Regions from separate parts of the Lysinibacillus sp. FSL K6-3209 genome, predicted to be linked through region 3. Evidence: riboswitches for the same ligand, from Rfam matches in the RefSeq annotation. Region 3 holds a riboswitch; each other region holds the start of a gene.
What was found. Region 3 has a riboswitch for cyclic di-GMP ahead of MHH88_RS17965 (NPCBM/NEW2 domain-containing protein). Riboswitches for the same ligand answer to the same signal wherever they lie in the genome.
Positions count from the first base shown of each region.

Region 1: it holds a riboswitch for cyclic di-GMP, as region 3 does, so the genes downstream of both, MHH88_RS15370 (hypothetical protein) here and MHH88_RS17965 (NPCBM/NEW2 domain-containing protein) in region 3, are expected to answer to the same signal.
Region 2: it holds a riboswitch for cyclic di-GMP, as region 3 does, so the genes downstream of both, MHH88_RS19380 (HAMP domain-containing methyl-accepting chemotaxis protein) here and MHH88_RS17965 (NPCBM/NEW2 domain-containing protein) in region 3, are expected to answer to the same signal.

Region 1 is NZ_CP150264.1:3,144,249-3,152,007, forward strand. It holds gene MHH88_RS15350 (Maf family protein) at 1-504, opposite strand, end outside; gene MHH88_RS15355 (hypothetical protein) at 603-1,247, opposite strand; gene MHH88_RS15360 (folylpolyglutamate synthase/dihydrofolate synthase family protein) at 1,558-2,820, opposite strand; gene MHH88_RS15365 (folylpolyglutamate synthase/dihydrofolate synthase family protein) at 2,817-4,109, opposite strand; gene MHH88_RS15370 (hypothetical protein) at 4,251-4,652, opposite strand; cyclic di-GMP riboswitch class I at 4,740-4,841, opposite strand; gene MHH88_RS15375 (valine--tRNA ligase) at 4,966-7,611, opposite strand.
Region 2 is NZ_CP150264.1:3,968,916-3,976,674, forward strand. It holds gene MHH88_RS19360 (methyl-accepting chemotaxis protein) at 1-974, shown strand, start outside; gene MHH88_RS19365 (hypothetical protein) at 1,045-1,737, opposite strand; gene MHH88_RS19370 (sodium:solute symporter family protein) at 1,910-3,400, opposite strand; gene MHH88_RS19375 (3-oxoacyl-ACP reductase family protein) at 3,425-4,177, opposite strand; gene MHH88_RS19380 (HAMP domain-containing methyl-accepting chemotaxis protein) at 4,167-5,915, opposite strand; cyclic di-GMP riboswitch class I at 6,022-6,107, opposite strand; gene MHH88_RS19385 (hypothetical protein) at 6,322-6,516, opposite strand; gene MHH88_RS19390 (DUF1456 family protein) at 6,755-7,252, opposite strand; gene MHH88_RS19395 (alpha/beta-type small acid-soluble spore protein) at 7,447-7,641, shown strand.
Region 3 is NZ_CP150264.1:3,660,954-3,668,712, reverse strand. It holds gene MHH88_RS17965 (NPCBM/NEW2 domain-containing protein) at 1-2,007, opposite strand, end outside; cyclic di-GMP riboswitch class I at 2,187-2,273, opposite strand; gene MHH88_RS17960 (hypothetical protein) at 2,536-3,543, shown strand; gene MHH88_RS17955 (ABC transporter permease) at 3,785-4,819, shown strand; gene MHH88_RS17950 (ABC transporter ATP-binding protein) at 4,821-5,507, shown strand; gene MHH88_RS17945 (GyrI-like domain-containing protein) at 5,797-6,246, opposite strand; gene MHH88_RS17940 (hypothetical protein) at 6,408-7,046, shown strand; gene MHH88_RS17935 (3-hydroxyacyl-CoA dehydrogenase) at 7,134-7,759, opposite strand, start outside.

The DNA.
Region 1 (7,759 bases), 520 kb from region 3:
TTCAATTCGTTCAACTAAAAGGGTTCCAGCTGTTTGAATACCATAACCGCCCGCCTTATCATAAGGGTCTCCAGATGCTACATAGGCTTCTATAAGCTCCTGAGATAAAGTATGGAATACAACTGCTGTTTCTTCTACAAATGTTGTTTCTATACCATTCGCTTCAATGATGGCAACTGCTGTCATCACCGCATGACGCTTGCCTGATAAACGAGATAAGTGTGAAATAGCTTCCTCCCGTGTTTTTGGCTTATGCAGTAACTCATTGTTAAAAACGACGATTGTATCTGCGCCAATAATCGTTGCTGCTGGCACTTTCTTAGCTACATCTCGTGTTTTTAGCAGTGCCACACCTGTTACATAATCCTGCATGGTTGTTGCTTTTACACTTGTCTCTTCTACATCACTTGTTACAATTTCAAACGGAAGGTCCAACATAGCAAGCAGTTCCTTTCGTCGTGGTGAAGCAGAAGCAAGTACTAATTTATGATTTGTTTCAAACATGATTTCACCATTCCTCCTTCTCTCTATCATAACGGAGAATACGGTTTTTGAAAATTTTCAAAAAATCAAGATAACGCTCATATAGCTAACGATTCGACTTAAAATTTCGTTTGAAGACAAGCATTTTTAGACTTATAATGTGCAAAAATTTGAAGACGTACGATACTTAAATCACTAGAAATAGAGGTTGCTGCCTTGCCAATACTTTGCCAATCAGCAGGAAGAGTGGAATCCTTTGTTGCCTCTTTAAAATTTAATTTTGTCGTATTTTTATCAGCTAATACTTTTATCACTTCAGCAATTGTCGCCTCCTTGCAACTTTCACCACTAACACTAAACACTTTTTTAAATGTTGGTGGGTCCTTTAGAAACACTAACTCACTTTCTTCGTTCACTATACTTGTCCATACATAAAACTTGCCCTCTACTTCTACAATTGCACTTTCTTGCAATGACGGATGTTCAGAGACAAAGGCACTTGCACTTGCATAATTCGAAAATACGCCCGCTTGACTTGCAAAAAACATAGTTGAGTTTGCAGTACCGCCTGTTGTCGGAATTGTTGCAGATTCTGCCTCGGTTTCGGTTTTATTGTTCGCTACTTCACTTTCCTTTTTTAAAGAAAATTGGGTACTAGCTTGGAGAACCCCTAAAAAAATCGCTACACCAAAAAGCCCAACAATACCACCAATTAGCATTGCACGCACTACTTGTTTTCTAATTACATGACTAACTATTTTCATACGTTCATCACCTCTTCCTTCAACCTATCAAAATCAACATAAAAAAAGACGAGACTGCTGTCGTCTCGCCTAAAAAATTTATCGCTATGAACTAGCAAATATCGCCTTTATTTTTAAAGAACTGCCTATCGAGTTGTTTAACCTGTCATCTTATACAAAAGTTAATTACACTAGTCAAAACGAAATGTACAGTGCGCATTGTATTGTCTATCTAACACTATGTCCATACACATTGCAGTTAATAGCTATACGTAATATTACGTAGCTTTCGGTAGAAGTATGCCGAATGGGATGGAAAAGATGTCGGTCACTAATTTTCGTTTACACCAAGCAAGCTACCGCGCACTTCTGTTAATAAATATAAAGAGCCGGTTACGATTGTTCTACACTTCTTCTCTGATTGTTGTTGTAAAAATGGAATTGTATTTTGCAAAATTGCTTTTTGCGGGGCATGACATAATGCCAACATATCTTTTGCTGACATCGCACGCGGATTATCAAAATCAACAAAATAAAATGTCTCACTAATTTGCTCTAAGTACTGCAAAACGCCTTTTACATCCTTATCACCTAATATGCCGACAACAAAGGTAATCGACTCATTAGGAAACGCTTGGCGAACCGTTTCTACCAATTTTTCTGCACTAGCTGGATTATGCGCACCATCAAAAATAATATATGGCAACACCTCTTCAAATCGTCCTAAAATGCTTGCCATTTTAATACCTTGGCGTATACTTGCCACGTTGATTGCTACATTTAGCGCAGCAGCGACTTCCAAAAATGCAGTAATGGCTAATGCCATATTATTCGCTTGATGAGGTCCTTTCATATGACGTGTAAGATTTGTGATATGTAAGTCCATAGTATCATTTTTATAGTTCTCATAGTCATGCATCCGCCCAATATGAAATTGCTTGTTCAGCTCTAGAACAGGTGCTTGCTTTGCATTAGCTTCTCTCTCAATAATGTTCTTTGCTTCCCAAGGTAAATCCCCGATGACAACTGGTCGATGCTGTTTAATAATCCCTGCTTTATGCTGTGCAATGCTTTCAATAGTCGGACCTAAAAATTTTGTATGCTCTAGCGCTATACTCGGAATAATCGAGACAATAGGTTGCACTACATTCGTACTATCTAGTAAGCCCCCCATACCCGCTTCGATTAATGCAATATCGACATCACAATGGACAAAATGCAAAAATGCAGCGACTGTTAATAGTTCGAAATCCGTTAGTTTACCGCTAAGCCCCGCATTTTTCATTTGTTGAAAAACGCGATCCATCTCTAGTGCTGAAATAGGTTGTTGCATTACTTGAATTTGGTCATGCACATTCAAAATACATGGAGACATGAACTTGCCTACTTTTAAGCCATGTTCCTGCGCAATTGACTCTAAAAATGTTAATGTTGAGCCTTTGCCATTCGTGCCTGCAAGGTGCACAATTTGCAATGTTCTTTCTGGATTCCCTACAAGTGCCAATGCTTCTTCAATCGCTGTAAGCCCTGGCTTAATTACATCATCACTCGTTAAAGCCCATTTTTCCTTATAATCATCGAACTGAGGAATCATTGTGCTCCCTCCTGTATCCATTGGCGAACTTCAGCTATAAAATACAGTGAACCTGTAATCACGACAATATCTTGTTGGTCCTTATGTTGTATAACTTCACTCACTATCACTTGCCAATTTTCGTTATATTGTTTGTCTTGATGCGTTGACAGCATCGCTAACTGTTCAGCTGGCATGGCATTGGGCAGTCCGATTTGGGTAAAAGCTATAGAAGTTGCGACTGCATCCATTAACGCAATACTATTGGCATGGTCTTTATCAGAAAGTGCTGCATAAATAAATCGATAGCGTTGATTTGGATAGACCTTCTGTAATGTTTGAATCAATGCGGCTGTTCCTTCTGAGTTATGAGCACCATCTAATACAATATTATTAGGGAATTGTTCAAAGCGACCTGCCCACTGTGCATGTTGTAGCGCTTGCCGCATCGACTCTTCGGATAAATGAATGAGCCTTTGTTCACGTAATATATCCATCGCTGTAATAGCTAGACTCGCATTAGCAATTTGATGCGCTCCTGCCATTTTTAATTGAATATTTGTTAGATCAAGATATGCATTGTGATAATGGAATGATTGCATGCCCATCTCCTGCTCCTGTGCAACAATGTTAAAATCATCCCCTAGAACCAGACATCTAGCTTGACGTTCTTGTGCAACCTTTTGAATCGTAGCAAGTGCTTCTTTATTTTGCACACCAACTACTACGGGTACACCTTCTTTAATAATACCTGCCTTCTCAAAAGCAATCTTCGCATATGTATCGCCTAAAAAGGCCGTATGCTCTAAAGAAATCGTTGTAATAATGGATACAAGTGGTGTTATGACATTCGTCGCATCTAGTCGTCCACCAAGCCCCGTTTCAATTAGCGCAAAATCCACTTCTTCATCTGCGAAATATTGGAACATAATAAGTGTGACGACCTCAAAAAAACTTGGATAGTCCCCATTATAATTTGCCTCAATAATTGAAGCTACGTTATTCATATACTGTAAAAATTGCTCGTCCGGAATTTGTTTTCCATTGATGGTCATACGTTCATTGACGCGTGTTAAATGTGGTGAAGTAAAAGCACCAACCCGATATCCCGCATTCTCTAACATTTCTCTCAGTACATTTACGGTGGATCCCTTGCCATTGGAACCAGCTAAATGGATAGCGCGCAGCTTGTTATGCGGGTCTCCTAAACGCGCCAATACTTCACGCATCATGACTAAAGGTTCACGTTTATGATCAACCGCCTTTAATGTAAAAATAAAATCTGTACATGCTTTTATCGTAGTAAACAAAAGAAACACTCCCTTTCACTCCAGTATAAAGGGTGACTGGCACACAAACAATTCTGATACAAATTTAAAAACACACAGAAAACCACTGTAGGAGTGATCATTTGTGTGTTTTTAACTAGTTTTTTTCAAATAAACAACAAATTATTGTAATTGATGGATGCCTAATAGCGCTCCCATATCATCTAAAATTATTTTTGCATCATTATTTAAAAGTGGCAGAACATCGGATCTTTGCACTAGTTCTAACGAATTTTTTAATGTTCTTTTCAGCATCGAAATATCAAAATTTGAACAATACTCATTAATCTTATTTATCACTAGTAAATCTGTACGTGTTAATGAAATCTTCGTATCTTTTTGCCCCTTATTATCCGCTAGAATATGCTTAATAAGAACACGTCCACTTGCATTTAATAGTCGATAATATTTTGCCTCAGATAACTTTAAAAGATTTGCTTCTATAATGCCCCTAGCGCTCACAAAATCTAAATCATCACAAGCTTTGTTTACTTTCACTACAATTGTTCCAATATTTCCTGACATAATAAACCCCCGTTATTCTTGCATTCAAAGTAAAAGACCATTCTACTCGACATAGAATGGCCATAAAATTAAATAAAAATTTCATTTAATGGTAACCAGGCGATCATAGTTTGAAAAATACTCATTTCTCTTCACCTTAGACCCTAGGCTTTGCGTCCTACCCTTTCGGATAGTTTGCCTTTATCTATTATACTAACTAAAATAGATAATACTATATATTTTTTCCTAACTCAATACATAACTTTTGATTCATAAAAAGAAAAACAGCAAATGACTATTTCGCCATCTGCTGTTTCTTCAAATCACTATGCTATTACATGTTTTTTAATTCTTCTAAACGTTTTAATACCACTGCATGTTTCTCTTCATAATCCGCTAATTTTTCGCGTTCTGCATTTACTAATGCTTCTGGAGCCTTTGAAACAAATTTTTCATTGGACAGCTTACCAGTAACAAGCTTCACTTCTTTCGCCCACTTTTCTAGTTCTTTTTCTAGACGAGCGATTTCTTCTTCTAGATTGATAAGACCTACAAGCGGTAAGAATAGCTCTGCTCCTGTTACGACTGCCGTCATTGATTGACTCGGAGCCTCTAAGCCTTCACCAATTGTTAACGTCTCAGGATTACAGAATTTTTCTAAGTAGGCTTTATTCGCTTCCAAAGTAGCAACTGTTGCACTATCTTTAGCAGAAATGAACAATGGTACTTTTTTGCTCATAGGTGTGTTAACTTCCGCACGAATATTACGCACCGAACGTATAATATCCATAAGGAGCTTCATATTGTCTGCTTCTTCAGCAAAGTGAAGATCCGTACGCACAGTAGGCCATGCTGCCACTGTAATTGACTCACCTTCATGAGGTAAATGTTGCCAAATTTCTTCTGTGATGAATGGCATAAACGGATGTAATAGACGCATTGTTTGGTCTAATACGTAAGCTAATATAGATCGAGTTGTTTTCTTAGCAGCCTCATCTTCACCATTCAGCGGTAGTTTCGCCATTTCAATATACCAAGAACAGAAATCATCCCAAATGAAATTATATAGTTCACGACCTACTTCACCAAACTCATAACGTTCTGCTAATGAAGTCACACGTTCAATTGTTTCATTCAAGCGCGTTAAAATCCATTTATCGGCTACTGATTTTTCACCAGTTAAGTCGATTTCATCATATGTCATTCCATCCATGTTCATAAGTGCGAAACGGGAAGCATTCCAAATTTTATTAGCAAAGTTCCAAACAGATTCTACTTTTTCCGTTGTATATCGTAAATCTTGACCTGGAGATGAACCTGTTGCTAAGAAATAACGTAGTGAATCCGCTCCGTATTTCTCAATAACATCCATTGGGTCCACACCATTACCAAGTGATTTACTCATCTTACGTCCTTCGCCATCACGTACCAATCCGTGGATTAATACATCTTTGAATGGGCGTTGTCCAGTAAATTCAATACCTTGGAAAATCATTCGAGATACCCAGAAGAAAATAATATCGTATCCTGTTACAAGCGTACTTGTTGGATAGTAACGTTGATATTCTTCATTTGCCTCGTCAGGCCAACCCATTGTAGAAAATGGCCATAGTGCTGATGAGAACCATGTATCTAACACATCTTCATCCTGTGTCCAATTTTCTGCGTCTGCAGGCGCTTCTTTACCTACGTAAATTTCACCTGTTTCATTGTGATACCATGCAGGAATTTGGTGTCCCCACCATAATTGGCGAGAGATACACCAGTCACGGATATTTTCCATCCAACGAGAATATGTGTTTTCAAAACGTGATGGAACGAAGTGAACTTTACCTTCCTCGTCTTTTTGCAGTTCTAAAGAGGCATCTGCAAGTGGTTGCATTTTAACGAACCATTGTGCTGAAAGATAAGGTTCTACAACTGCACCAGAACGTTCAGAATGTCCTACAGAGTGCATATGCTCTTCAATATTGATTAGGACACCTGCTTCTTGTAAATCGGCAACAATTTGCTTACGGCATTCAAAACGATCCATACCATTGTATTTACCCGCAAGTTCATTCATTGTGCCATCTTCGTTCATTACCAGAATACGTTCTAAGTTATGACGATTACCAACTTCAAAGTCGTTCGGATCATGAGCTGGTGTCATTTTTACTACACCTGTACCGAATTCCATATCAACGTAATCATCTGCTACGATAGGAATTTCACGGCCCACGATTGGTAAAATAACCGTTTTACCGATTAAATGTTGGTAACGCTCATCTTTCGGGTGAACTGCTACGCCAGAGTCCCCAAGCATTGTTTCAGGACGTGTCGTTGCAACTTCCACATAGCCAGAACCATCTGCTAATGGGTACTTCATATGATAGAATGCACCTTGTACATCCTGATAGATAACTTCAATATCCGATAAGGCTGTTTTCGCTGCTGGGTCCCAGTTAATGATACGCTCCCCACGATAAATTAAGCCTTTTTCATATAATTGCACGAAAACCGTTTTAACGGCATCCGATAAACCTTTATCGAGTGTGAAACGTTCACGAGAGTAGTCTAATGCAAGGCCAAGCTTCGCCCATTGCGCGCGAATATGCCCAGCGTACTCCTCTTTCCATTCCCAAGTTTTTTCCAGGAATTTTTCACGTCCTAAATCATAACGTGTAATATTATCTTCACGTAGTTTTGCCTCTACTTTTGCTTGTGTAGCGATACCTGCATGGTCCATTCCTGGTAACCAAAGTGCATCATAACCTTGCATACGCTTCATACGAATTAATATATCTTGTAATGTTGTATCCCATGCATGACCAAGATGCAATTTCCCTGTTACGTTCGGTGGTGGAATAACGATTGAATAAGGTTCCTTCCCGCTTTCAGGTTGCGCTTCAAAAAATTTACCTTGTAGCCACCATTCATAGCGACCCGTTTCAATAGACTGCGGATCGTATTTCGTTGGCATTGAAATGTTTTCTGTCATATTGACTCCTCCTGTTGTGAAATAATTTTTGACATTTATGCGCTTAGGCAAGCTTCATAATTACTCGTCTTGATTTACCAGTGTATTCACATCAAATAAATCAGTGACAAATGCCTTTGGATTATTCGCTAATAAAATGCAGACATCT
Region 2 (7,759 bases), 310 kb from region 3:
GTCACTTAATGCTTTCTGCCAATGACCTAAATGAAAAATTAAAAGATACGATCAGCTCTATTCATAATGTATCAGAAACGGTAGCTGCAAGCAGTGAGGAATTAGCGCAATCTTCTAATGAAGTTCAAACAGGTACAGAACAAATTTCTTATACAATGCAAGAGCTTGCCACTGGAACAGAAACACAAGCCTCTACAGCTAGTGATTTAGCTGAAACCATGACAACGTTCCAACGCCATATTTACGAAACAACGCAAGAGGGTATTGAGTTGAAAGAGCATTCGGGGCAAGTGCATGAATTAACAAACACAGGAAAAACATTAATGGTTCAATCTACACAACAAATGGCAACTATTAATGACATTGTGTTAGATTCCGTAAAAAAGGTAGAAGGTTTAAACGAACAGTCTGCTGAAATTTCAAAGTTGGTTTCTGTAATTGATGAAATTTCTAACCAGACGAATTTGCTTGCTTTAAATGCTGCCATTGAAGCCGCACGTGCAGGAGAGCATGGCAAAGGCTTTGCAGTGGTTGCCGATGAAGTGCGTAAGCTAGCAGAACAAGTACAATTCTCTGTGACAGATATTTCAACAATTGTTCATCGTATTCAAAGCGAAACAGGCAATGTCACAAATTCCCTTCAATCTGGTTATGAAGAAGTAAGAAAAGGAACAGCACAATTAAATCAAACAAATCATACTTTCGATCAAATTTCCCAAGCGATAGAGGATATGAATAACAATATTAATGTGATTTCAAATAACTTAACAAAAATTTCCCAACATTCCGAAGCGATTAATGGTTCAATTGATGAAATGGCTTCTATTTCACAAGAATCCGCTGCTGGTGTTGAGCAAACAACAGCTACTGTTGAAGAAACGGCTGCAACAATGGATGAAATTTCAAAGAGTGCCAATCAATTAGCTGAAATGGCTGAAGAGCTAAACACACAACTACAAAAATTCACACTTTAATACAAGGAAAAAGCTATCCGAATGTCTTCGTGATAGCTTTTTTATTAGGCTAGATTACATCTAGTATAGGTTATTGCCAATGTCGGATAGGTACTCTCTCTAATTCATAGTGCTTAATAATAATACTGACTTTTTGATACCATTGTTCACACAATGCCATTGCTTCGATATACGTATCATCTTCTATTGAAATGCCATCCTCTTGTTCTAAAAAGATATACTCTATAATTGGATCGCTTAGATTGTCTACCACCATTTTTAAAGCTAATTGCGACACTTCTTGTTCCTCACACGCTTCTTCCTCAATCTCTGCTTCTTCTGCTAATACACGGTTTTCCTCCTCTAGTAAAGAGTCACTAAACAAACCATTACTAGTTCTTGCCACAATATGACCGTCCTCTACAATCGCTACCTCATAAATTTCATTAAAACAGACTTCTTTCTTTGCTACTGCAGCTTCCCAATCTTCTCTAACTGCCAGTATAAGTGTTTTGGTTTGCTCATTCAGTAATAATGCATGTAAAGCATCATTTGCGATGGTGGCATGGGTATGAGGGATATTCTTTAACTCTTCTTCACTTGCACTTTTAAGCTCTGCCATCATTCTAAAAGTATGATATTTCCATTTAATATAACGTATTACGCCAATGATGACTAAGGTTATGCCAATTAAAAAGTACAATTTTTTTATCAGTTCAGCATTCATTGCCATTGCTAAAAACAAATATATCGTACCTAACAATACTAGAAAGATTGTTTTCATTATTATCCCACTTTCAACAAATTAATAGATAGGGAAAATACATCTCTATAGTAGAAATCTTATTCAGCTATCTCTCTTTTCATGCTTCATTTTTGGATAATAAAAAACACGAAACACTGCGTATTGCAGTGTTTCGTGTTGTTGAACATGTCTTTTTAGGATAAAAACAAGCTTATTGTTTCACTAGCTCATCCTTACTACCTACATTATCTAATGTTTTATCTTTTTCAATTTTATGCATATCAAGCACATGTTGTGAAGGAGGCACAAGCAAACTGACAATCACAATCGTTATACCTGAAATGACAACTCCAGAGAAAACAGGTGCCTGCCATAATTCGTTTATTAAACCTATAAAGCCTTCAGACTGTATGGATAAACTAGGTACAAAAGTTAGTGTTGTGATTATATAATAGATAAGCCCGACCGATATACTTGCCCAGACAGCTGGCGTACTGACCCGCTTCCAAAATGGACCTAAGACAATTGGCCAAAAAATCGTCACGAATATTACGTCCCAAGCTAAGTAAGCTAAATCAATTACTTTTTGAAAGCTAACTGCCAATATTAAGCCTAATACTGCACTGCTTAAAATCACAAGTCTAGAAAATCTCAATAAAGTTTTAGGATTAGGATTACGATTAATAAAGTCTAAATAAATATTCTTTGTGATAATACCAGAAGTTGCAACGTAACATGCGGCAACAGTCGACATTCCCATCGCTGCCATTGCCGTTAAAAAGATTGCAGCTAAAAGAGGAGGAAAGTATCCTTGTGCAAATGCTAGCATTAACGTTTCTGGATTTGTGCTATTAGGATAAATTGTCTTAAATGCTTCACCTAACATACCTGGAATCCAACTAATCGCTATAATAACGAGACCAGCGATAATCATACTGCGTTGTGCTACTTTCGGGCTTTTTGCGGCCGCCACCCTTTGACCTAAGTCAACAGCAGGGATGTCACCAAGCGCTAATACAAGATATAACGTCCAAAATTCAGCTCCAGCCTTATTAAACAATTCACTTATATTCCACCACTCCGGATTAAACGTCACATCAGGATAATAAATGAACACAAAAATGGTAATTCCTAAAATACCAGCTACTGCTAGCGCACCTTGTACGATTTCTGTGTAGGCTACAGCCCATAAACCGCCAATTACTGAATACAGTGCTGTTAACGATACAAATAATAATGCTGCTGGAACAAAATCTATTTGCAGCAATTGCTGGATAATATACGTTCCGCCAACAGTTAAAGCTGCTGCATTAAAGATCCCAAAGGCGATAGCCATTACAATCCCTGTATAAGCCCCTAACTTTTTACTACCATATCTTAAGCCATAGTAGTCTGCTAATGTCCATCCTTTTAATCTTCTAAGCGGTTTTGTCCATATAAGCGCACCAAGAATCATACAGGTACCTAAACCACCCATAGTCGCTGATCCCTCAAAGCCACCACTCGTATAACCAGAGCCGACAGCGGCAAAAAAGAACGGAGCGGCTAATAAAGCCGCAATTAAACTTCCCGTAACTACTGAGAGAGGCATACTCCAACCGGCTACGATTAAATCTTCTGCCGTATTCACGCGCTTATACCCCTTATAACCAATATAATAAATAAAAATTAAGTACAAGCTAAAGATTAAAATATTCAACATTTTTATTGCTCCTTAGTTCTTACATTATCCATTCATTACTACTCCACCATTAGGCGTTAAAATTTGACCTGTATAGAAATCAGCATTGTCAGAGGCTAAAAAAAGTACACTTTTTGCGATTTCCTCAGGCTGTGCCAAGCGTTTTAATGGATACTTTGCGGATTCCTCTTCAATATAGTTCTCTCCAAATTCTTGTAGGATATCTGTGAGTGTCCCACTAGGAGCTACAGCGTTTACTAATATGTTGGGCGCTAATTCTCTTGCCAAAGCTTTTGTAAATGCATTAATGCCGCCTTTTGCAGCTGAGTAATGCGTAAACTCTTCACAACCTAAACTACCAATATCTGAAGAAATATTAATAATCTTGCCTTTGTTTCTTTCCTTCATTCGTTTCGCTGCTTCTCGGCAATTATAAAAACATCCATAAAGATGTACTTTAATCATTCTGTCCCATTGTTCGTCTGTTAAATCTAGCACGCTAGAAGCTTGGGCAAATCCTGCATTATTGACAAGAATATCAATCTGCCCTAGATGCTTGTCCATGTATCGGAACATGTCCTGTACTTGATGAGAGTCTGATACATCAGCACGGTATTTATAAGCACGCACACCTAGTTTTTCAGCCTGTGCTCGCACTTCTTCTGCTTCTTGATCGTCACCAATATAGTTAATGAATACATTGGCACCTTGTTTTGCGAATGCAAGTGCAATTGCTTTTCCGATGCCCTTACTAGAACCCGTAATCAGAACATTTTTTTCTGTTAAATTATTTTCCATTTTCATCATTCTCCAATTTGAATTTTGCTACAAGTGCTTGTAATTCTTGTGCTGTTATTCCTAAAGAAGAAGAAGCCTCTTTCACTTCTTGCATCGTCGTTAATTGTTCCTGTGTCGCTTTTGAGACATTAGATGAAAACTCTGATGAAAGCTCCGATGATTGTTTAATGTTATTTACAGACGCCGCAACTTCTTCCGATGAAGCAGAAATTTGCTGAGAAGCTGCTGAAATTTCACGAATTTGACTTGCGACTTCTTCCGATGATGTAAGAATTTCTTTAAAGATTTCCCCTACTTCATCTGTATATTCCATACCAGTTTTTACATCTGCTTTTCCTTTTTCCATCACGACAATGGAAGCATTTGAATCGGATTGAATCGTACTAATAAGATTATAAATTTCTGTTGCTGATTGGGATGATTGTTCTGCCAACCTTCTCACTTCATCTGCTACAACTGCAAACCCTTTACCATGTTCTCCTGCTCTTGCTGCTTCAATAGCCGCGTTTAGAGCAAGTAGGTTAGTTTGATCCGCAATTGCTGTAATAAGACTCACAATATCGCTAATTTTATTCGTATTAACATGTAAGCCATTAATCGTTTTGCCAATTTGTTCTACTGAACCATTAATTAGCTCCATTTGGGATATAACTTGTTGCACGACTTTATCTCCACGTTCAGATGCAAGAGACGCTGCTATAGATGATTCGGCAGCTGTATTTGCTGAATCGGCTATTTGTTGAATTCCTGTTGCTGTTTCCTCCATAGCTGCAGCAGTTTCTTCTGTCATCACCATAGCTGCTTCTGCATTCTCATTTATACGTCTCATATCCTTTGCAATATCGGTAGAACTGTTATACGACTCTCCTGCATTGACAGTTAACTGACTTGCAGCTGAAGAAACATGATTAGAAGTATTTCTAATATTTAAAATAATATGTTGTAAATTGGTAACCATCGTTTGAATTGATTGCGATAAATTCCCTATTTCATCTTTCGTAATTTCTAATTCAACATGATGCAATTCACCATTTGCCACTTGATTTGCAACATCGACTACTTTCTTAAGAGGCTTTAATAGTCGATCGATAATTATGTAAAGTAAAATTAGTAAAATAATTAAACCAACAACTGCGATTGCAATTTGTTTTGTCATGCTTGTTTTGATGATCGTATTTATGTAATCTGCGGAATAATCAATACCTAACAAAGCAATTATTTTGCCATTATCATCTTTAATAGGGGTAAATACTGTTCTCCAAGCACCATATTGATCTTCGAATACGTTCGTTACTTCAGACTGATTATTGTCAATTGCACGCTTAGCTGTTGCTACATGTTCATCTGCTAACTCTTCGAAAATCTCACCAGCTTCATATACCTCATTCAAGTTGGATGTATACCCTATCGGATTAACACCTTTATCTTTCATATCCCAAATATAACTCCAGCTCATTATCCCTTGCTCTTCTTGGATCATGTCTAGCTGTTTTTGGAGATTTTTAAAATCGGGATTACTTTCCCCTTTTTCAGTTAATAAATGTTTAATCTGATCACTATCGAGATTCATAGCTGTCAATATACCAACACTTTTTAACTCTTGTTCCAAATCTACATTCATTCTTTTATTTAGCTCACTAATACTTTGTGTTGTGATGATAGAAATCAACAGTAAAACAATAATAGAAACTGTAAGTAATAATTTGTTTTTCAATGAAACATTTTTTAAAAATTGCATTGATAGTTCCTCCTCTTTATATTTTATAGGTCAAAAAAAAATAACCTATTTCAAAAGAAATAGGTTATTAAAGATAAAAAACAATAAATCCCAATAACGACTAATCTTTTGCAACCCAGCCGTCATAGCGCCATCTGCCTTAGACCTGTAGCTTTGCGTCTCTACCTTTCAGTAGATTTGCCCTTATTTCTCCTCAAATTAACATAATAGTAAAAAATAATCAATATAGCTTACGAAAATACTATTTCGTCCATGCTCTTATTTTACTACTTCTGTACAAACAATGAAATAATTACTATGTAAAAATATTCTTTTTTATTGTAAAAAAAATAAGCAGCGACAACGTAAACATACGTTATTGCTGCTTAAATTTCTGATAAACACTTACCCCTAAATGTTTATTCAATTATGCAAGTTGTGTTACGAGTAAGACGGATGGAATAAAGGATAATGCAAAAACGCACATATACCATACAGAAGTACGGCGTAATGAAAAACGAACTTTTTTGCGTTCTGCGTAAAAAATGTCTAACATAACAGCAACTATTAATGGAATACTAATGCAAGAAATAGCAATTAAAATAAGATCAAAAAATATCATAAAAAGCACCCCTCTGTTCATGAACATTTCTTTTCCCTTTGTGACAACTTTGTGTCAATTTAATTGTACACAATTCCGTCACATTTATCAACAGTTAAAAGAAAATAATGGTGATTTTACAATTTATTTTTTATTGCTTTCATTTATATTATGTATTTCATCATCCAATACAAACAAAGGCGGGACGCTTACTGTAAGTAAGCATCCCACCACAATTCACTATAAAGAAAATTAATACTTAATCTCTATATTTATATGTTAACCCTTTTAAAAAGTTTCTCACAAAGCGATCGCCACATTCTTTATAATTGCGGTGACTAGGATTTCTTAAAATCGCACCTAGCTCACCTTTCGATACTGTTACGCCACCTTCATATAAGATATCAAGCATATCTTCCGTTGTTAAAGCCATTGCAATTTTTACTTTTTTCAAAAGCATATTATTCGGACTTTCTTTCCCTGTAACCGGTGGTGGTCCTTCTTGTTGACCTTGTTTTGATTGTTGAGGGCCACGTTTAAATGTAATTAAACCATTTAAAAATACCTCTACCATTTTATTATTACATTTAATGTAATTCTCTGGGATATCTTCTTCATCATCTTTAATTTTGATAAGCATGTTTAATACATCCTCTTTTGTGTATTTCATGCCGCCCAGCTTAAAAATTTCTACCATATCCGTATTTTTAATATCTAGTGCATATCGTAAACGAATCAAAATATCATTATTCGTCATCTCAAAACCTCCTTGATTTTCTTGCAAAACCTTAATTTAAAAGAGCCAGGCTTTATTATAACAGAGTAAAATGTATTTTTAGCTAGCTTTGTGATTATTCCTCATCTATAGTATCTAGATTGCACATTTCCTTGTTTTTAAATGTATGAAAATCAAACTGCCGACCATTCTAATAGCACAAGGAGGTGAGAAAAATGGCTAATAAAAATCGAAGTTCCAATAAACTTCAAGTTCCTGGTGTACAAGAAGCTGTTAATCAAATGAAATATGAAATCGCACAAGAGTTCGGCGTACAACTTGGGCCAGATGCTTCTTCTCGCGCGAACGGTTCCGTAGGTGGAGAAATCACGAAACGACTTGTAGAAATGGCTGAAAAAAGACAAAAATAAATAAAAGGTGCCAGGCACTAAAACAATTCAGAATTGTTTTAGTACCTGGCACTTACTTTCTTGCTCCTTTTATCATGACGAAGATGAATGCTAATAAAAGAATAAGTAATGCACCTAT
Region 3 (7,759 bases):
ATGGTCACCAACGACTTCTACAATATCAAGCACTTTGCGATCTTCAACATTTGGATGCTTCGCTATATCTTCATCAATTTTTTTCTTATAGTCGATTAAAAATTGTTTGAACTCCTCTACGTTTGTAGACTTTGTTGCAAATGGAATTCTCTCAACACCTTCGAATCTTAAGGTCGGTGCTTTACCTTGCTGTTCCGCTGTATAAGGATTTTCAATATAGATTGTGCCACCAGGTGTAACGGCCTTCTTATTATAAGAAGTTTTAGGGATGGCAGGAACAGTAATGACGTTTTTACCGACTTTTAAGCTGACACCTTGTCGCCAACTATTCCAAGCACCTTCTTGTTGTGAAAATGCCAAGCGTGGTAACGGACCAGTTGATGATGCGTCAACGTAAACGGTAATTTGATCACCCGGTTGGGCAGCAAGGCCAGTTGGTTGTAAATTGTTACCGAAGCCGAATTTCAATTGTTGATTGGCATGTTTGACCATATCCCCGTGTTGCTCGGCTACTATAATTCTTCCTTCTGTAACCACTTCACCGTTAAGTATTTTTTTGGCTAATTCGATATTGTCTTTATAAGTAGCATATAGTGGATGTGTTTTCGCTTCTTCTTCTAATGCGTTAATATGTTCGATGCTGTTGAATGCAGGGGAAACTGTATTCATCGTTCCGTCAGTAAATAACTGCGCCATTTTATCGTCTAATGCATCTTCTTTATAGAAGGCGAATTCAGAAAGCGTTGCCCAATTTTGATTGGATTTAGTGAATTTAAATTTCACCCGTTTAAATGTCGTCGTTGCAAATTTTGCCTCTACTAATCCTGCGACCATATTGTGTTTACCTGTTGACACAAGTTCATAGGTATCGCCTTTTGATGTTTGGGAAGCGTAAATTTCAAATTCCTCGGCAAAGCCTTTACGGTCAGAAGGTCTTGCTCCATAAATAATACGATTTAAAGTAACAGGTTCTATAAATTCAACTTCTACTTCATTTGAGAATGTAGCTGTGTTGCTTCTATTTGTTTCCCAATATGTATGAACATCGCCATCGATAGCATTTTTGATAACGGCGCTCGCATAGTGTCCGCCATTGTTGGTAATTTCTTTGATGTTAGCCTTATCCATTCTAAATCGCGTTGAATACGCTTCGTTGGCATAATGGCTAAATGACGAAGTTAGTGCAGTGGTCGCTGTAATTTTTTCATTGCTTAGCAGTGCTTTCGCATTGTCAATATCTTCTTTGAATTGTGCGTAGAAGGGGTGGCCTTGGGCTTCGACTTCTAATTGATTGATAGCATCTATGGTGTTGAATTTGTCACTTACAGCGCTCATTGTATTATCTGTAAAGAGTGTCGCCATTTTGTCAGAGACAGAATCTTCTTTATAAAATTGAAACTCGGATGCACTTGCCCAATCTTGATTTGCTTTCGTAAAAACAAATTTTAGTCGTTTAAATTTTGTAGGGTTGAATTGGATTTCGACAATATCTCCTGTAGAACCTGTATATTGTCCTGATGAAACGAGTGTAAAATCATCGTCTGTATCTGTAGTGGAGCTATAAATTTCAAACTGCTGTGCAAAGCCTTTCCCTTTTGTAGAAGATTGACGAGCTGCATAGACAATTCGATTTAATGTAGATGCTTCATGGAACTGAATGATCACTTCATTTGTGAAGGAGGTACTATTTGGTTTCCCTGTTTCCCAATGGCTGTTCATATCACCATCAATCGCTTTATCTATAGTAGAACTTCCATATTTTCCGCCGTTGTTCGTAATCGATTGAATGTTTGATTTTGCCATTTTAAATACGTCATCGTATGCTTTTAAAATATCTGTTCCGTACAATTCAAATTTTTTCACCGAAGCGATGGAATAAATAGTACGAGCTTCGGTTGAAGTTCTAATGATGTCTCCATTTGGATTTTCAGCCGCTAAAACATTCATTGGACCACCGACTAAATTTAAAGCAAGGGCAGACACTGTTACAATCTTTACTACTTTCATCTATATTCCTCCTTATGCATTTTTCCTACAGAGTACATAAAAAAGCTACTCAAAAAAGAGTAGCTTTATTTCAAATAAGGCAATCATAAAAAATCCCACATACAGAAAAATGCCTTTTATAAATTATATTCTGTGGGTTGTATGTTACGTCCTTACTAAACAAAAAGTAGTATGTACTCTTCGGCAACTGGCAGACATAGTTATTTAAAACCTTAGTCCCTATAGCTTTGCGTCCCTAAATTTCTTTAGGTTTGCCTATTAAATTTTCTACAATAAAGAATAGCATAAGGAAAATTATTGCCAAAGTACAATTCGCACTATATTTTACCACCTTTAATTCGGGTAAAATGGGCGAGTTTTTTTATGGGGTGAAAAATAATGTCATTTAATGGTGGTTCGATTGTTATGTGTAAAAGACTTTAGTAAGAGAAAGATGGTTTATCTGTAAACTACTTATGTCATGGGTACTGATATTGAAAATATTTACAATAGGTGGAATAATATATTTGATACTATTAATGAAAGGAAATGGTCTACATGTTATATAAATTAAATAAGTCCTCATGGGATTATGAAAAGGTTAAAAGAGTGAGTCTTGATGCGATTGGCTGGAAAGAAAAGGATTTAGAAAGGTTAGTATCTAACCATCTGCAAGATTTTATTTCTAGTAAAGATTTAATGACAATATTTAACGAGCGTCCAAGACAAGAAGAACCCGATATTTTAGCTGTTGATAAAGATGGCGATTTATACATATTTGAATTGAAAAGATGGGGTTCAAATCAAGAGAATTTGTTACAAGTATTAAGATATGGTCAATTATTCGGCAATAGTAGTTACGATGAGCTCAATGAAAAATACCTTAAATATAGCCAAGGCAATATATCGTTAATGGATGCTCATAAAGAGTATTTTGGTAAAGACGCAAGTAATCAAATTACCCAAGAGATGTTTAATAATAAACAACATTTCATTGTGATGACAAATGGCTTAGACCAACAAACGGTAGAAGCAATTATTTATTGGAAGAAGAACGGTTTGACTATTGATGCCATTGTCTACTGGATATTTGAAGTGAATGGTGAACATTATATTGAGTTTAATATGTATTCTCCAATTGAAAGTTATTTAGAATATGAGAGTAGCGCCTACGTTTTAAACACGAATCATAACAATAATCCACTAACGACAGACGAAATGTTAACTGGAATGAAAGCAGCGGCTTATCATAAAGGATGGCAAGAAAAAATAGAAAAGATTCAAAAGGGCGATATTGTATTCCTTTATAAAAGCGGCGCTGGAATTGTAGGATACGGAAAAGGTTCGGGTAAATATAACAAGCAAGATTATAATGGCTATGCTAATGCAGAGACAAATACACCTTTACAAGATTTTTGTATATTAAAGCGTCCGTTAAGCGCTTCAGAAATGAAAACTATTTGTGGACAAGGTTTTAACTTTAGACAAACGATGTTCTCAATTAGTGAAGAAAATGCCAATAAATTAATGCGAGTAATTCAAAAACATTACTTGTAACGATTCTTTTAGGAGCGTTATTCTAGCCGTTTAGCTTTACTGCGGTAAACGAGCTTCCATCCCCATTTAAAAAATCTTCTACGTCATTATGCGTAGAAGGTTTTTTATGTTTGTTTGAGTAGGAAGCGGCAGCGATGTTCAACTGTAATGTTTAGTTCATCTTCCGTTCATGTTCAGTTCATGTTGTGTTCATGTTGACTCTTTATTCTAAGAATGTAAAAAGAAATAGGAGGGGTTTAAAATGAACCTGGCTTTAAAAGAAATGAAGAAAAATAAAGTACGATTTGTGATTTTAGGTTCGATTGTTTTTCTGGTGAGTTTATTAACCTTTATTATTTCGGGTTTGGCAAATGGATTATCGCAAGACAATGCTGCGCTTATTAAAGATTTACCAGCGGGGCAGTTTTACATGAACGAAGATGCAGATGAAACATATAATCTTTCTAGAATAGATAGCAGTACCCAAGATGAAATTTTAAGCAAACAAAAAGATGCTGTCGCCTTTTCTATTCAAATGGGCTTTATTAATGATAAGGCAGGGAAGCAGCAAAGCGTGGCATTTGTAACAGCTACCGACTCGCCGTTATTTGCAAATGTTAAACATGAAGAAATTATTTTAGATAGCTCATTAAAGGATAAAGGTATACAGATAGGCGATACAGTAACAAACAATCAGTTTAGTGGCAAGTTTATTGTAAAAGATTTTGTTGAACAAAAGAAATATAGCCATGCGCCAGTAGCCTATATTAGTATGGAAGATTACCAAGAAATTTATCGAGTTAAAGAAATGCAATTAGTGTTTACACCAGATGGAGATGCCTCACAAGCGTACACAGGATTACAAGCTTTTTCAAAAAGTGATTTTTTAAATACGATTCCGAGTTATAGCGCAGAACAAATGTCTCTTAATATGATTGTCTGGTTTTTAGTTGTCATTAGTGGCATGCTGTTTGCAATCTTTTTCTATATGATGAACGTTCAGAAGATTGGCTTATATGGTATTTTAAAAGCAATTGGTTTAAAAACAAGTAAGTTATTCAAAATGATTTGGACGCAAATGATTGTGATTACTGCGATTTCTCTGGTGCTATCAATTACACTAAGCCAAGTTTTTAATCAGTTTGCACCACAAGGAATGCCATTTAGTTTAAGTTTTGCTACAATAACACAATTGTCGATTGTATTCCTTATTATTGGATTTATCGGAGCTACTATTTCTGGTATCCAAATTAAAAAAATTCAACCATTACAAGCGATACAACAAGGAGAGGTCTAATATGACACAATTTACAATGGAGAATGTTAGAAAAACGTTTACAAATGGTGAAGTGCAGGAAGAAATATTAAAAGGCATTAACCTGACCCTGAAAGAAGGAGAAGTAACAGCATTAGTGGGCGCTTCAGGTTCTGGTAAAAGTACACTACTAACGATTGCAGCAGGTTTGCAACCTACAACCGATGGGCAGGTAATCTTTGAAGGGAAAAACATGACGACATTGAGTGCAGATCAAGTTCGTCAAGTACGGGCAAGTAAATTTGGCTTTGTCTTTCAATTTGCACATTTAGTGCCGTTTCTTACGGTAGAAGAACAGCTTCTGCTGATGTTGGAAGTTTCTGAATCGCCATTAAAGAAACACGAGCAGCAAAGAGAGGTAGAGCGTATTTTAAATTTAGTAGGGATGGATCATCGTAAAAATGCCTATCCTTCTTCATTATCAGGTGGGGAGAAGCAGCGAGTTGCTATTGCCCGAGCGATTATTCATAAACCGAAAGTGCTCTTTGCGGATGAGCCAACAGCAAGTCTGGATTCGACACGATCGAAGGACGTAATGGAGTTAATTCGAAATCTTACTAAATCATTAAATATCACGACGTTAATGGTTACACATGATGAAGAAATGCTTATGTATACAGATCAAGTCATTAAAATGAATGACGGTAAAATTTTGCAAAATGTAAATTAATAAAATGTACAAAAAGTGTTAGATTGATTAGGTTCAATCTAACACTTTTTTGCTGCGCTGTTGTTGGCCGCGTCTTACGGTGTGGGCGTTCTGAGCAGGAGTCACCGCCTTCGCTATCAACAACTAGTGAACACTTCTAATTTTTTATTTTTGCAAAAGCAAGAATTGCTAAGTTCCTATAATAGCAAAAATTTATGAACATCTTTCCTCTGTTCCTTAAATTTGTTTAGTTATGTCCCAACCTCTTATTTTGCATTAACGTTGACCCCGAGAAGTCAATTCGAATACTTTACTGAACCGGAACTAATATTTCGCATAAATGATTATCAATCATTTGCGATGTATATCTTTCAATTATTGGTTCTTGTCTCATGATTAGCTGATGTTGTTCGATTTCTGAAAAGACAGTGCTCCAAAATGTGCTGATTGCTTCTTTAGTATGGTCGAGCAAGAAAACAGCATATTTCCCGCCACTAAATGTACCAACATGTGCAGGTTTTGACACATGGAACTTTTCATGAATCATTATGCCCACATCATATCGACATTGCTCTTTAGGAGTTATTTCGGGATTATCTTGCGCTATGCCGAATATGGCTGATTGATTCAACAAGTCATTTAAATGTGCCCATTGTTTAAAAGACTCCATTAACCCTTTGTTTTGTCGTTCACCATATTCACCAACGTTTCTAAAAAAGGCAATTTTTGAAGCGGGTAATTCTTCGATTGTGATTTTCATTGTATCGTCCTCCTTCTTTAGCTAAGGTAATATGATTAAAAATGTTTCTCAAGAACTTTTTTTAAAGTAATGAAAGAATGCAAATTAACAAGAAACATCGTGTGGATGATGGCATTTTTTATGTTTTCTATGTCATACCTTCTAATTAGGGGGAATGCACGGTGAGAAAGATAGTAATGATTGTTGGTGTGTTACTAGTGACTATAGTTACTTTTAACTTTGTCGATAGGCTTTTAGCAGATGATACTTTAAAAAATAATGAGGGGCAGGATTCATTCATTAGTCAAGAACAATTAAGTATGGCTACATTGAAAGATAAGTTGCGTGCAATCTATGTTGGAGTAGATGTGAAAACGACACCAAAGAAAGAATTGGTGTTACAAGTTGTTGCGGACGAAGATTACTTTAATTTGGTAACAAAGGATATGGAACCGATTGCCAAAAGTGTGATAGCAAACTCTCCATTTATGGACTATACGCTTGTTTTTGAACGCTGGGAACTAACCTCACAGGATGAAGAGGATATCAATCTCGATAATGGGGTATCCAATTTTATTAAAACGATTGTGGAAAGTCTTGAAAGTTATACAGTATTCAAACATGTAACGACGGATCACCAGTCTTTCATTACTATCCAAACGACAATAGATAGTTCTGAGAAAGACGCGCAAAAATTAGCGCTGGAGATGGAAGAGACAGTTTATGAAATAATTAATTTTCAAAACCGAAATGAGCAATCTCAGAAGAGTACATATGACATTAAAATAGTGAGTGCTCAGGGAAAAGTATTAAATCAATAAAATTGTGTGGGTGACAGGCACTAAAAAAAAGCCGCTACATGCGCTAAGTGCGACATGTTGCGGCTTAAATTGTATGAGTGACAGGCACTAGCCTTTTAGGAAATCGGGTTTAGCGAAGCTTGGGTTAGGGTATTGGTAGAAGCCTTCACCTGTAGCTCGTCCTAATTTACCTTTATCGATATACTCTGTTTTCAACAAGTTAGCTAATTTTTTCATGTTTTCATCCCCTGTAGCGGCAGCTTTTGCTTCTACAATGTTATGGGCTGTATTAATACCTACAACGTCTAAAATAGCAAATGGTCCAAGAGGAGCGCCAGTACCAATCATCCATGTTTTATCAATTGTTTCAGGGTCAGCTACTTCTTTTACTAATAGCATTTCAGCAGCATCTAAAAATGGCACTAGTAAAGAGTTTAAAATATAGCCAGGCTGTTCTTTATATAAAGGTAGTGGGACCATGCCGATAGCACGTGCAAATTCCACCACTTCATCGAATACTTTCATATCTGTACCTGGGTGTTTCATAATTTCAGCCGTATTGTTTACCCAAATAGTATTAGCAAAATGTAATGCTAAAAATTTTTCTGGACGACCTGTTGCCTCTGCAAATTGGCTAGGTAATAAAGTGGATGAGTTTGTAGCAAAAATTGTTTTTGCAGGTGCAACTTTACCAAGGTTTGTGTAAAATTCAGTTTTAATTTTTACAACTTCAG